DNA from 3 places in the Flavobacterium sp. GNP001 genome. Region 1 is predicted to be linked to each of the others. Evidence: riboswitches for the same ligand, from Rfam matches in the RefSeq annotation. Region 1 holds a riboswitch; each other region holds the start of a gene.

Region 1 (4,252 bases):
TAAGCACAAGACGCCATCTCAAGCTCATAGAAAAAAGCTAAGATGTAATAGTTCTTAATAATCAGTTTCTGTTTTTTTAACTAAACAGAATAGTGATATTTGTACTCAATTAAAATTAAAAGGATTGAGCGCCTAGGTTCAATACAATAACATAGATAAACACAATTAACAATTTCCATAACAGTCTACAAGTATAATTGGAGGCACAACAAAGGATACTAAATTAAATCAAAATGATTAAAACAGACATACTCATTATTGGCGCGGGGCCAACAGGTTTATTTGCAGTTTTTGAAGCAGGATTATTAAAATTAAAATGCCATATATTAGATGCTTTGCCACAAGCAGGTGGGCAGTTATCAGAGTTATATCCTAAAAAACCTATTTATGATATTCCTGGATTTCCAGAAGTATTAGCTGGTGATTTAGTAGATAACTTAATGGAGCAAATCAAGCAGTTCGAACCAGGTTTTACCTTAGGTGAACGTGCTGAAACCATCGAAAAACAAGAAGACGGAACTTTTATTGTGACTTCAAACAAAGGCAAGAAATTCCATGCACCAGTTATTGCTATTGCTGGTGGATTAGGTAGTTTTGAACCAAGAAAACCATTGATTGAGGACATCGAATTCTACGAAGACAAAGGAATTAAATACTTTATCAAAAACCCAGAGAAATTCCGTGACAAGCGCGTAGTTATCGCTGGAGGTGGTGATTCGGCTCTAGATTGGAGTATCTTTTTGTCAAATGTAGCTTCAGAAGTGACTTTGATTCACCGTCGCAACGAGTTTCGTGGTGCTTTAGACTCTGTAGAAAAAGTTCAAGAGCTTAAATCAGCCGGAAAAATTAAAATGATTACGCCAGGTGAAGTAGTAGGTTTAAAAGGAGCTGAGCATCTTGAGGCAGTTGTAGTCGAGGAAAATGGCGCACAACGCACCATCGAAACCGATTACTTTATTCCGCTTTTTGGTCTTACGCCAAAGTTAGGTCCAATTGGTGATTGGGGATTAGAAATCGAAAAGAACGCAATCAAAGTTAACAACGCTTTAGATTACCAAACCAATATTCCTGGAATTTTCGCTATTGGCGACGTAAATACCTATCCAGGAAAATTAAAATTGATTTTATGCGGATTCCACGAAGCCACTTTAATGTGTCAAGCGGCTTACCAAATCATTAATCCAGGAAAGCGTTATGTGTTAAAATACACTACCGTTTCAGGTGTAGATGGTTTTGACGGAACTCGTAAAGAAGCTCCAAAAGCGGTTGTAAAAGCAATCGTGTAAAAAAGTTGCAGAGTTACAAAGGTTCTGAGTTGCTAAGATTGGTTAAAATCTTAGTAATTCAGAACTTTCCATTTAAAAGTTTTGCAACAAACTACCTAAGAATCTTTAAAAAAAATACTTGCAATTGTTAGCGCTATGTCGTTCCTTTGCACTGTTCCTATATTTATTGAAAGTTATCACGAAAGGCGGAGGGAAAGACCCAATGAAACCTTAGCAACCCTTTATTTTTAAAGAAGGTGCTACATTCTACTTTATACAACCAGTATCAAAGATAGATAACACAAGAATACTTCTACAGTATTTCTCAAACCTTTTCTTGACAACTTATCGAATTTTTTAGAGCAGATTAATGGCGCTTTTCAGTCATAATCGTTCCCGCTTTCCGTTACAAACGAAGTTCACTGAACTCCGTTTAAAATGAAAGTTTAGTGAAGTAATCTTTTATTTTTTAAAGAAAAAAATAAAAGGATTTTCACTGCAATCGGGGCTATAAAGAAAAATTGGGGAACTTTTGGAAATACTAATCAAAAGTAAAAATCACAATTTCAAATTGTGTTTTGCAAGCAATAAAAAGTTATGTCAAGCATTCACGAAGCCATTAAAAAAAACATCCTCATCCTTGATGGAGCTATGGGAACCATGTTGCAACGTTACAATTTCTCCGAAGAAGATTTTAGAGGAGAGCGTTTCAAGGATTTTCCGCATTCGCTAAAAGGAAACAACGATTTATTGTCGCTCACGCAGCCACAAGCTATAAAAGACGTTCATGCCGCTTATTTTGAAGCTGGAGCTGATATTGTTGAAACCAATACTTTCTCAGGAACCACCATCGGTATGGCCGATTACTATCTGGAAGAATATGTGTATGAATTGAACTATGAGTCGGCAAAAATAGCCCGCGAAGTAGCCGATGAATACACCGCCAAAAATCCAGACAAACCTCGTTTTGTTGCGGGTTCCATTGGACCCACGAACAGAACAGCAAGCATGTCGCCAGATGTAAACGATCCCGGTTACAGAGCCGTAACTTTTGATGATTTGCGCATCGCGTACAAGCAACAGGTAGAAGCACTTATGGATGGCGGTTGCGATTTACTTTTGGTAGAAACTATTTTTGATACCCTAAATGCCAAAGCAGCGCTTTTTGCTATTGAAGAAGTAAAAGACGAACGTAATCTTGATATTCCAATTATGGTTTCAGGAACCATTACCGATGCGTCTGGAAGAACACTTTCGGGACAAACGGTTGAGGCTTTCTTGATTTCTGTTTCGCATATTCCGTTGTTGAGCGTAGGATTCAATTGCGCACTTGGTGCTGATTTATTGAAACCTTATTTGCAAACTTTGTCACAAAACACATCGTTCAATGTGTCGGCGCATCCTAACGCAGGTTTACCTAATGCCTTTGGAGAATACGATGAAACACCAGAACAGATGCAAGCTTTTATCAAAGAATATTTAGACGATAATTTAGTAAATATAATAGGAGGTTGTTGCGGAACAACACCAGCACACATCAAATTAATTGCCGATATCGCTAAGGAATATAAACCGAGAGTTTCGACTGCGGTGATGTAGTTTTTGGTTGGGTATTGTTTTTTTCAATGTCAAGCAAAAGAAATGCAATTTCGTGGTTAGTTTGTCTTTCTGAGGAACGAAGACCCAAGCGATAACGAACTGGCGAAGCAATCTTTATTATGTGAGCAACTTGTTTAGATTCTTCGTTCCTCAGAATGACAAAATTGAAGAATAAAGAAACGAAAGAATCAATAAAAAAAAATGTGTTGTTAGCACAATGCCCGCTTGAGGGATAGTAGTGGAAAGCCCGCATATCAATGGAGTGCTAACGGAATTGATTGAGTACTTGAAACGAATAGCCCGACCCGACTTTTTTTGGAGGGACACGCCCAAAAAAGAATTGAAATAAAATGGTAAGGTTTTGAAAACTTTGCAGCAAATGATATCATAAAAACAACTCAGAACCTATGCTACTTAGGGTCTTAGTAACTTAAATTAAAATGGCAGAAAAAAGAAGAAACCTAGTATTATCAGGATTGGAGCCCTTAATTATTACGCCGGAAAGTGTATTTGTGAATGTGGGGGAACGAACCAATGTGACGGGTTCGAGAAAATTTCTTCGATTGATTAAGGAAGAAAAATACGATGAGGCGCTTGATATTGCGCGCCAGCAAGTAGAAGGCGGTGCACAAATCATTGATATTAACATGGATGAGGGAATGCTTGATGGCGCATATGCGATGACCAAATTTCTGAATTTGATTGCGGCTGAGCCGGATATTTCCCGTGTGCCGATTATGATTGATAGCTCAAAATGGGAAATCATTGAGGCCGGTTTGAAAGTCGTACAAGGGAAATGTGTTGTGAATTCGATTTCGTTGAAAGAAGGCGAAGCAGCTTTTATTCACCATGCTAAATTGATAAAGCGTTACGGAGCGGCGGTAATTGTGATGGCTTTTGACGAAGTGGGTCAAGCGGATAATTACGAAAGGCGTGTTGAAATTTGTCAGCGTTCGTATGATATTTTGGTGGGAATTGGATTTCCGCCACAAGATATCATTTTCGATTTGAATATTTTCCCAGTAGCAACAGGTATGGAAGAGCACCGCTTGAATGCGTTGGATTTCTTTAGAGGAACCAAGTGGGTTCGCGAAAATTTACCGCATGCACACATCAGTGGTGGAGTGAGTAACGTTTCGTTTTCGTTCAGAGGAAACGATACGGTTCGTGAGGCGATGCACTCGGTTTTCTTGTACCACGCCATTCAAAACGGAATGACGATGGGGATTGTAAATCCTGAAATGTTGTCGATTTATGATGAGATTCCGAAAGATTTATTAGAGCATGTTGAAGATGTGATTCTGGACAGACGCGACGATGCGACAGAACGTTTGCTCGATTTTGCTGAGAATGTTAAAGGCGACGGATCCAAAACAAATGAAAAGGCA
Region 2 (4,252 bases), 1.2 Mb from region 1:
TATCTTGCAAAGCTTGCATTGTTCCTTTGACTTGTTTGGTAGCTTCTAAAAAAGAAATCGAGCTCGAATTATCGGCCACAATTGCCAAAGGAGTTTTAAATAACTCTAAGGTTTTACGAGTTACGATCGGATTTATCAAAAGCAATAAAATACCAAAAAGCGATAAAAAACGCAAAAAAGCCAAAAACCAAACTGTTTTAGTTTGATTTTTGGCTTTAAAAATATACTGTAAATACGACAACACCCCAGCAAGTATCAAAGATAAAAGTATCAATAGTATTGTGTTTGTTGTCATTTATTCTTTTTTAAAAGATTTGAAGAATTTACAGCTTATAGTATGTTTTAAAGTTTAAAATTCAGTCAATCTTTGAATTTTAAAACTTTTAATGACGTTTTAAGTCAACATTCCGCCACATACATTAAGTACCTGACCAGTTACATAAGCACTCATATCCGATGCAAAGAAAAGACAAGCGTTTGCAACATCTTCAGTAGAGCCACCTCTTTTTAACGGAATTCCATCTCTCCAACCTTTTACTACATCTTCGTTTAACTTTGCAGTCATTTCAGTTTCAATAAATCCAGGCGCAATTACGTTACAACGAATATTTCTTGATCCTAATTCTAAAGCAACTGATTTCGAAAAACCAATTACACCCGCTTTTGAAGCCGCATAGTTCGTTTGTCCCGCATTTCCTTTCACACCAACCACAGAACTCATATTAATAATTGATCCTGCGCGTTGCTTTAAAAAGGTACGTTGAATGGCTTTTGTCATATTAAAAACCGATTTCAAGTTCACATCCATAACATTGTCAAAATCCTCTTCAGACATACGCATCAACAAATTATCTTTTGTAATTCCTGCGTTGTTAATCAATACGTCAACCGTACCAAAATCAGCCAAAACTGCATCCACAAACGTTTGCGCTTCATTAAAATCCGCTGCGTTTGATTGGTATCCTTTTGCCTTGATGCCCAATGCATTTAATTCGTTCTCCAAGGCCATTGCCGACTCTACTGATGAACTGTATGTAAACGCAACATTAGCGCCATGTTTTGCAAAAACTTCTGCAATTCCTTTTCCAATTCCGCGACTTGCGCCTGTTATAATGGCAACTTTTCCTTCTAGTAATTTCATAATCAAAAATTAGTTATTTTTTATTCGAAGCTATTCCTGCTATTCACTGCAATCTTTTAGGTCCGCTATCGCGTACCCAAAAGGATTTCCGTTGCTATCAGGGCTAAAAACGACTTGCCAAATATATACTATTTCCTTTTTTAAAAAAAATTTAGGCTTGATTATGAACAATAATTTTTACAATTATACCTTCAAAAAACGGTAGGCTAGTTTATCCCAAAAAGCAGCATAAATAGCAATCAATGTAAATACAAGTAAAAAAAAATGATACCATGCATTACTCAAAATATCAAGAAAATCTAATTTGCCATTGGCATAACTCAGTATCAACAAAATTTGAGCTCCATAAGGCAATATTCCTTGAATGACGCATGAAAAAATATCTAAAATAGTAGCTGACTTTTTAGCGCTCAATCCGTACTCATCATTAATTTCTTTTGCAATAGGCCCAGTAATCACAATTGAAACGGTATTGTTAGCAATAGCTAGATTGGCAAAACCTACTAAAACTCCAATACCTGTTTGTGCTGATTTTTTACTTTTAATTCTTTTTTTAATCTGGTTTAAAACCCAAGTAATACCTCCAGCTTTATCAACCATAGCAGCTAATCCTCCTGTTAGCATCGAAAGTAAAAAGATATCGGTCATACTCGTAAATCCCTCATAAATTTTCTGAGTAAACTCCATTACCGTAAATGAATCGTTATAAAAACCAATCAAACCTGCAATTATAGTCCCTAGCAATAATGTATAAAATACATTAACACCCACAACGGCAAGAACGATTACCAAAACATACGGCAAAATAGCCCACAAAGAGTAATCATTTTTAGCAATATCGACAGCAACAACATCTGAATTAAAACCCAAATAAAAGAAAATTAAAATAGTTACAATGGCTGCCGGAAGTGCTATAAACAAGTTGATCTTAAATTTATCTTTCAAATCACAACCAAGAGATTGAGTAGCAGCTATTGTCGTATCTGAAATCATTGATAAATTATCCCCAAGCATAGAACCTCCTAGTAAAGCACCTGCTATTAATGGCATTGAAGCACCACTTTTATCAGCGAGCGATATCGCAATTGGTCCAATTGCAACAATAGCCCCAACTGAAGTTCCTGTAGCAGTAGATAAAAACGAGGCTATCAAGAAAATCCCTAACGGAAAATAAGCCACATCAATAGTACTAATCCCTAAATTTACTACGGCATCTACACCACCCATTGCTTTACTCACCACGGCAAAAGCACCAGCGAACAAATAAATCAAGCACATCGTCATTATTTTACTATCACCACAACCAGCAATTAAAGTATCTACTTTATCGTCAGTTGATGTTTTAAATAATATAAATGCGGCAATAATACCTACCAATACGGCAACTGGTGAAGGAAATGCATAAAAATCGTCTAGTAAAATACCAGCACCCAAAAAAGTAAAAATAAAAATAAATAGCGGAATCAAAGCATACGGATTTCCGGATTCCTTAGTAAAATTTGTCATAAAAATAATTTTAAATTAAGTGTTATGACGAAAAACAAAGCTGGTATTGGGAATGTAAACAACATTTTTTCCAAAGGATTTGGCTTATCGTTTTAGCACCTTGCTTGTTGTTGCAGGTTGCTATCCCTTTGCAGGATTCGTGATAACGGGTGCAAAAATACACAATCTATTACAATATTTGCAAACAAATGCTTTAAAATTTGATAATAAAAAAACGCTACCCGAAAAAGGTAGCGTTTGTACTTAATCTAAAATGCTAAATTTATTAGAAAGCAACATTCCATCTAGGCAGCCTTCCGTTTTCATCCAAAAATGATTGTAAAACTTGACCTTCTACAGCAGTTGGAATTGATTTCACTTCATTATTAAAAGTCTCATACCAAACTACTTCAAGAGCAGATATAGCTTCTTTTTTCATTTGAGCTGGCCAAGAATATTTTCTTCCTGTTTTTGCAAATTGGTGACCTTCGACAATTTTATCGAATAAACCGCCATTTTTTATTTTCAAAGCGCCGTTATTTTGAACAGTCCCCGTAGAACCAACCATAATTAATTCTTTCTCGTCACCTACTGCGTAAACTAAAAACACGCCAGATCCTTCAGAAGCATTACAAACTTGCTCTAAACTATCATCAACATTAAATAAAAATTGATTGGTAACCGTGAATTTTTCTAATTCTTTGTACATATATGTTATTTTTAATGGAATAGATTTTCACAAAAAAAGACCTCACAACATCGTGAGGCTCACTGAAAACTATTCGTATGTTTTGTTTTTTATTAAAATAAAAACTTGGATGCAAGATTTTTTAAATAAAGTGCAAAGATATTTCTTTAATTCAATTTACAACAAAAAAAGCCCCACAAAATGTGAGGCTTTTTAATATTTAAATTTCAGGTGATTATCCTAAAATTTCTTTTACTTTTTTACCAATTTCAGCTGGTGAATCAACAACGTGAATTCCATTGTCTCTCATGATTTGTTTTTTAGCAGCAGCTGTATCGTCAGATCCTCCAACAATTGCACCAGCGTGACCCATTGTTCTTCCTGCAGGAGCTGTTTCTCCAGCAATGAATCCAACAACTGGTTTGCGGTTACCGTCAGCTTTTATCCATTTAGCAGCATCAGCTTCTAATTGACCACCAATTTCACCAATCATAATGATTAATTCTGTCTCAGGATCATTCATTAACAATTCAACTGCTTCTTTTGTAGTGGTTCCAATAATTGGATCTCCACCAATACCAATTGCAGTAGTAATTCCTAATCCTTGTTTTACAACTTGGTCAGCTGCTTCATAAGTTAAAGTACCTGATTTAGAAACAATACCAACTGTACCTTTTTTGAATACAAAACCTGGCATGATACCAACTTTAGCTTCACCTGGGGTGATTACACCTGGACAGTTTGGACCAATTAATCTTGCATTTCTTTCTTTTACATAAGCATTAGCTTTAATCATATCTGCAACTGGAATTCCTTCAGTAATTGCAATAATTACTTTAATACCAGCATCAGCAGCTTCCATAATAGCATCAGCAGCAAAAGCTGGTGGTACAAAAATGATACTTGTATCAGCACCTGCTTGATCAACAGCATCTTTT
Region 3 (4,252 bases), on a different contig from region 1:
CTGCAAAATCCAATAATCTTTCGGTTGCATCATCACGACGGTTTAGGATTACATCCTCAACGTGTTCTAATAAATCCTTTGGAATTTCGTCGTAAATAGAAAGCATCTCAGGATTTACTATTCCCATCGTCATTCCGTTTTGAATAGCGTGGTACAAGAAAACGGAGTGCATCGCTTCCCGAACGGTATCATTTCCTCTAAACGAAAACGAAACATTACTTACTCCACCACTAATGTGTGCATCTAGCAAATTTTCTCGAACCCATTTGGTTCCTCTAAAGAAATCCAATGCGTTCAAGCGGTGTTCTTCCATTCCAGTTGCCACTGGGAATATATTTAAATCGAAAATGATGTCTTGCGGAGGAAAACCAACTTTGTTTACCAAAATATCATACGCAAACGCTGGCAAATTTCTATTCGGCGTTCGTAATTGTCAGCTTGACCTACCTCATCAAAAGCCATAATAATAGCCGCAGCTCCATAACGCTTAATCAATTTAGCGTGATGAATAAATTGTTCTTCTCCTTCCTTTAAAGAAATAGAGTTTACGACACTCTTTCCTTGAACTACTTTTAATCCTGCTTCTATAATATCCCATTTCGAGCTGTCAATCATGATTGGCACTCTGGAAATATCTGGTTCGGCAGCAATTAAATTCAGGAATTTTGTCATGGCATATTCACCATCCAGCATTCCTTCATCCATATTAATATCGATGATTTGTGCGCCACCTTCTACTTGCTCTTTAGCAATACTGAGTGCTTCTTCGTATTTTTCTTCCTTGATTAATCGAAGGAATTTTCTAGAACCTGTAACATTCGTTCGTTCACCAATATTCACAAAAACGCTTTCCGGCGTAATGATTAAAGGCTCTAATCCCGATAATACAAGGTTTTTTCTAGTTTCTGCTTGTGCCATTTTTTATTTTTTTGTGCCTCAAACCCAATAATTACAATGAATTCGTGGCTATAATTCAGACGCGGTAAAGCGCATCTTTACGTTTACATCGTTGCTGTTGATACTCTTGGTTTATAATCCTTCGCAATATCAGCAATCAACTTGATATGTTCTGGCGTTGTTCCGCAACAACCACCTATGATATTGACTAAATTATCGTCTAAATATTCTTTGATGAAAGCTTGCATTTGCTCTGGTGTTTCATCGTACTCTCCAAAAGCATTTGGCAATCCTGCATTAGGATGCGCCGACACATTGAACGAAGTGTTTTGTGATAAAGTTTGCAAATAAGGCTTCAACAAATCAGCTCCCAAGGCACAATTGAAACCAACACTTAGCAATGGAATGTGAGAAACCGAAACTAAAAAAGCTTCTACGGTTTGCCCTGAAAGTGTTCTTCCTGAAGCATCCGTAATGGTTCCTGAAACCATGAATTGGAATATCAATATTGCGTTCGTCTTTTACTTCTTCAATAGCAAAAAGTGCTGCTTTAGCATTTAACGTGTCGAAAATAGTTTCTACTAACAACAAATCACTTCCTCCGTCAATCAAAGCTTCAACTTGTTGTTTGTAAGCAATGCGCAAATCATCGAAAGTTACGGCTCTGTATCCCGGATCATTTACATCTGGTGACATGCTTGCCGTTCTGTTTGTTGGTCCTATTGACCCGGCTACAAAACGAGGTTTGTCTGGATTTTTGGCTGTGAATTCATCGGCTACTTCACGGGCAATTCGTGCCGATTCGTAGTTGAGTTCATACACCAAATCTTCAAGATGGTAATCTGCCATTCCGATAGTCGTTCCTGAGAACGTATTGGTTTCTACAATATCAGCTCCTGCTTCAAAATAAGCTGCGTGAACTGCTTTGATAGCTTGTGGTTGCGTTAGTGACAATAAATCGTTATTCCCTTTTAAGGAATGCGGAAAATCTTTGAAACGTTCTCCTCGAAAATCTTCTTCAGAAAAATTGTAGCGTTGCAACATGGTTCCCATAGCTCCATCGAGTATGAGTATGTTTTTTTTAATGGCTTCTTGAATACTTGACATTTCTTTTTATTTCTTGTAAATCTCGATAAGTATCGGATTCACACTTTTGATTAATAATTACAAAAGTTCACTATTTAAGCTCTTTAGCCCCGATTACAGTGAAAATCCTTTTACTTTTTTTGTTAAAAAAGTAAAAGATTGCAACGGAAAGCGGGAACGGTATTGGCAAAAAAACGCCAATTGTTCGCTCCTGATACTGAAATTAATTCAGTAGGCTAAATATCGATATGTTGTCAAGAAAAGGTTTGAGAAATACTAAGTGAGTATTCGTGTGTTATCTATCTTAGATACTGAAACTGGTTCAGCATAAAGTAGAATGTAGCACCTTCTTTAAAGATAAAGGGTTGCTAAGGTTTCATTGGGTCTTTCCCTCCGCCTTTCGTGATAACTTTCAATAAATATATGAACAGTGCAAAGTAAAGACATAGCGCTAATACTTGCAAGTATTAGCGCTATATTTTTTAACTAGTTTGTACTAAGTTGTTAAACTATGGCTTTCACCACGGCTTTTGGAGCTTCTTTACGAGTTCCGTCAAATCCGTCAACACCTGAAACTGTAGTATATTTCAATACATATTTCTTACCTGGATTGATGATTTGGTAGGCTGCCTGACACATTAATGTGGCTTCGTGGAATCCACAAAGAATTAATTTTAGTTTCCCTGGATAGGTATTTACGTCACCAATGGCAAAAATTCCTGTAATGTTCGTTTGGTAATCCAAAGCATTATTTACTTTGATGGCATTTTTTTCAATGTCTAATCCCCAGTCTCCAATAGGACCTAATTTTGGTGTTAATCCAAAAAGCGGAATAAAATAATCCGTAGCAATAGTTCTGTGCGCTCCATTTTCTTCAATATCAATTGATTCTAAATGCTCGGCACCGTTTAAACCAACTACTTCTGCCGGTGTAATCATTTTTATTTTTCCTGAGTTCTTCAATTCCTGTACTTTTTCTACAGAGTCTAAAGCGCCTCTAAATTCGTTTCTACGGTGAATCAAAGTTACCTCAGAAGCAACATTCGACAAGAAAATACTCCAGTCCAAAGCAGAATCTCCTCCTCCGGCAATCACTACTCTTTTGTCTCTGAATTTTTCCGGGTTTTTAATAAAGTATTTAATTCCTTTGTCTTCGTAAAATTCAATGTCTTCGATTAATGGTTTTCTTGGTTCAAAACTTCCTAATCCTCCAGCAATAGCAATTACTGGCGCATGAAATCTTTTCCCTTTATTTGAAGTCACAATAAAACTTCCGTCTTCTTGTTTTTCAATTGTTTCAGCACGTTCTCCGAGTGTAAAACCTGGTTCGAATCGCTTGATTTGTTCCATTAGATTATCTACTAAATCTCCTGCTCAATACTTCCGGAAATCCCGGGATATCATAAATAGGTTTTTTTGGGTATAATTCAGATAATTGTCCACCTGCTTGTGGCAAAGCATCTAAAATATGACATTTCAGTTTTAACAATCCTGCTTCAAAAACTGCAAATAAACCTGTTGGTCCGGCTCCTATTATAAGTATGTCTGTTTTAACCATTTTTTTATTCTTTATATAATGTAATTGTGCTAAACTATTTTACTGCAAATTAACGATTGATTTTTACTATTTTAAATGATAAATATCAGTCGAATTCTTTGCTCTTTATTCTATTCTCTTGGCTCTTTATTCTTCAACGACTCGGTAATTTCATTCATCTTTTGAACTTTTTCTTCGAAATTTCCTTTCAGCGTTTTGCGATATTCATTCAGGTTTTCGACCATTTTATTGATATCGTCCGGAATGATTTCTTCAAAAAACTCCCGTAATCTTTTGGCAGTTGTTGGTGATTTTCCGTTAGTTGAAATAGCGATTTTAACATTTCCTTTAGTTACAATTCCGCCCAAATAATAATCACATAATGGCGGTGTATCAGCAATGTTGCAAATCAGAAATCTTTTTCGGGACAAATCGTATACTCTTTTATTTACTTTTAAATCATCTGTGCAGGCAATTACCATGTGGCGTTTGCGAAGCATCCAGCGATTGAACTTTTTATGGGTTAATTGCACCGAAGGATGTTTTGCAGCCAAGCTTTCCAGTTCTGGTAAAAACTTTGGGGCAACTACCTCAACATTCGCATTCGGACTCGATTTCAACATGAAAGATAATTTTTCTAAACCCACATTTCCTCCACCTACAATAAGTACATTGAGGTTGTGTAATTTTAAAAATATTGGATATAATTCGTTCCTTTCCAATGTTATTGTA

Evidence for each region. A riboswitch is a leader RNA that binds a small molecule or an ion and turns the genes downstream of it on or off. The one in region 1 is predicted to bind S-adenosylmethionine.
Region 2: another riboswitch for S-adenosylmethionine. It lies ahead of ACXX8U_RS06280 (Na+/H+ antiporter NhaC family protein); the one in region 1 lies ahead of ACXX8U_RS01135 (homocysteine S-methyltransferase family protein).
Region 3: another riboswitch for S-adenosylmethionine. It lies ahead of ACXX8U_RS15115 (homocysteine S-methyltransferase family protein); the one in region 1 lies ahead of ACXX8U_RS01135 (homocysteine S-methyltransferase family protein).

The regions. Positions count from the first base shown of each region.
Region 1 is NZ_JBTGUX010000001.1:292,444-296,695, forward strand. It holds gene ACXX8U_RS01125 (precorrin-2 dehydrogenase/sirohydrochlorin ferrochelatase family protein) at 1-3, shown strand, start outside; gene ACXX8U_RS01130 (NAD(P)/FAD-dependent oxidoreductase) at 234-1,286, shown strand; SAM riboswitch class I at 1,457-1,568, shown strand; gene ACXX8U_RS01135 (homocysteine S-methyltransferase family protein) at 1,863-2,864, shown strand; gene metH (methionine synthase) at 3,305-4,252, shown strand, end outside.
Region 2 is NZ_JBTGUX010000001.1:1,475,444-1,479,695, forward strand. It holds gene ACXX8U_RS06270 (hypothetical protein) at 1-295, opposite strand, end outside; gene fabG (3-oxoacyl-[acyl-carrier-protein] reductase) at 395-1,141, opposite strand; gene ACXX8U_RS06280 (Na+/H+ antiporter NhaC family protein) at 1,325-2,647, opposite strand; SAM-I-IV-variant riboswitch at 2,702-2,798, opposite strand; gene ACXX8U_RS06285 (hypothetical protein) at 2,913-3,335, opposite strand; gene sucD (succinate--CoA ligase subunit alpha) at 3,550-4,252, opposite strand, start outside.
Region 3 is NZ_JBTGUX010000014.1:11,284-15,535, forward strand. It holds partial or broken gene ACXX8U_RS15105 (vitamin B12 dependent-methionine synthase activation domain-containing protein) at 1-409, opposite strand, end outside; gene ACXX8U_RS15110 (dihydropteroate synthase) at 379-918, opposite strand; partial or broken gene ACXX8U_RS15115 (homocysteine S-methyltransferase family protein) at 1,002-2,004, opposite strand; SAM riboswitch class I at 2,276-2,395, opposite strand; partial or broken gene ACXX8U_RS15120 (NAD(P)/FAD-dependent oxidoreductase) at 2,488-3,541, opposite strand; gene ACXX8U_RS15125 (precorrin-2 dehydrogenase/sirohydrochlorin ferrochelatase family protein) at 3,652-4,242, opposite strand; partial or broken gene cobA (uroporphyrinogen-III C-methyltransferase) at 4,245-4,252, opposite strand, start outside.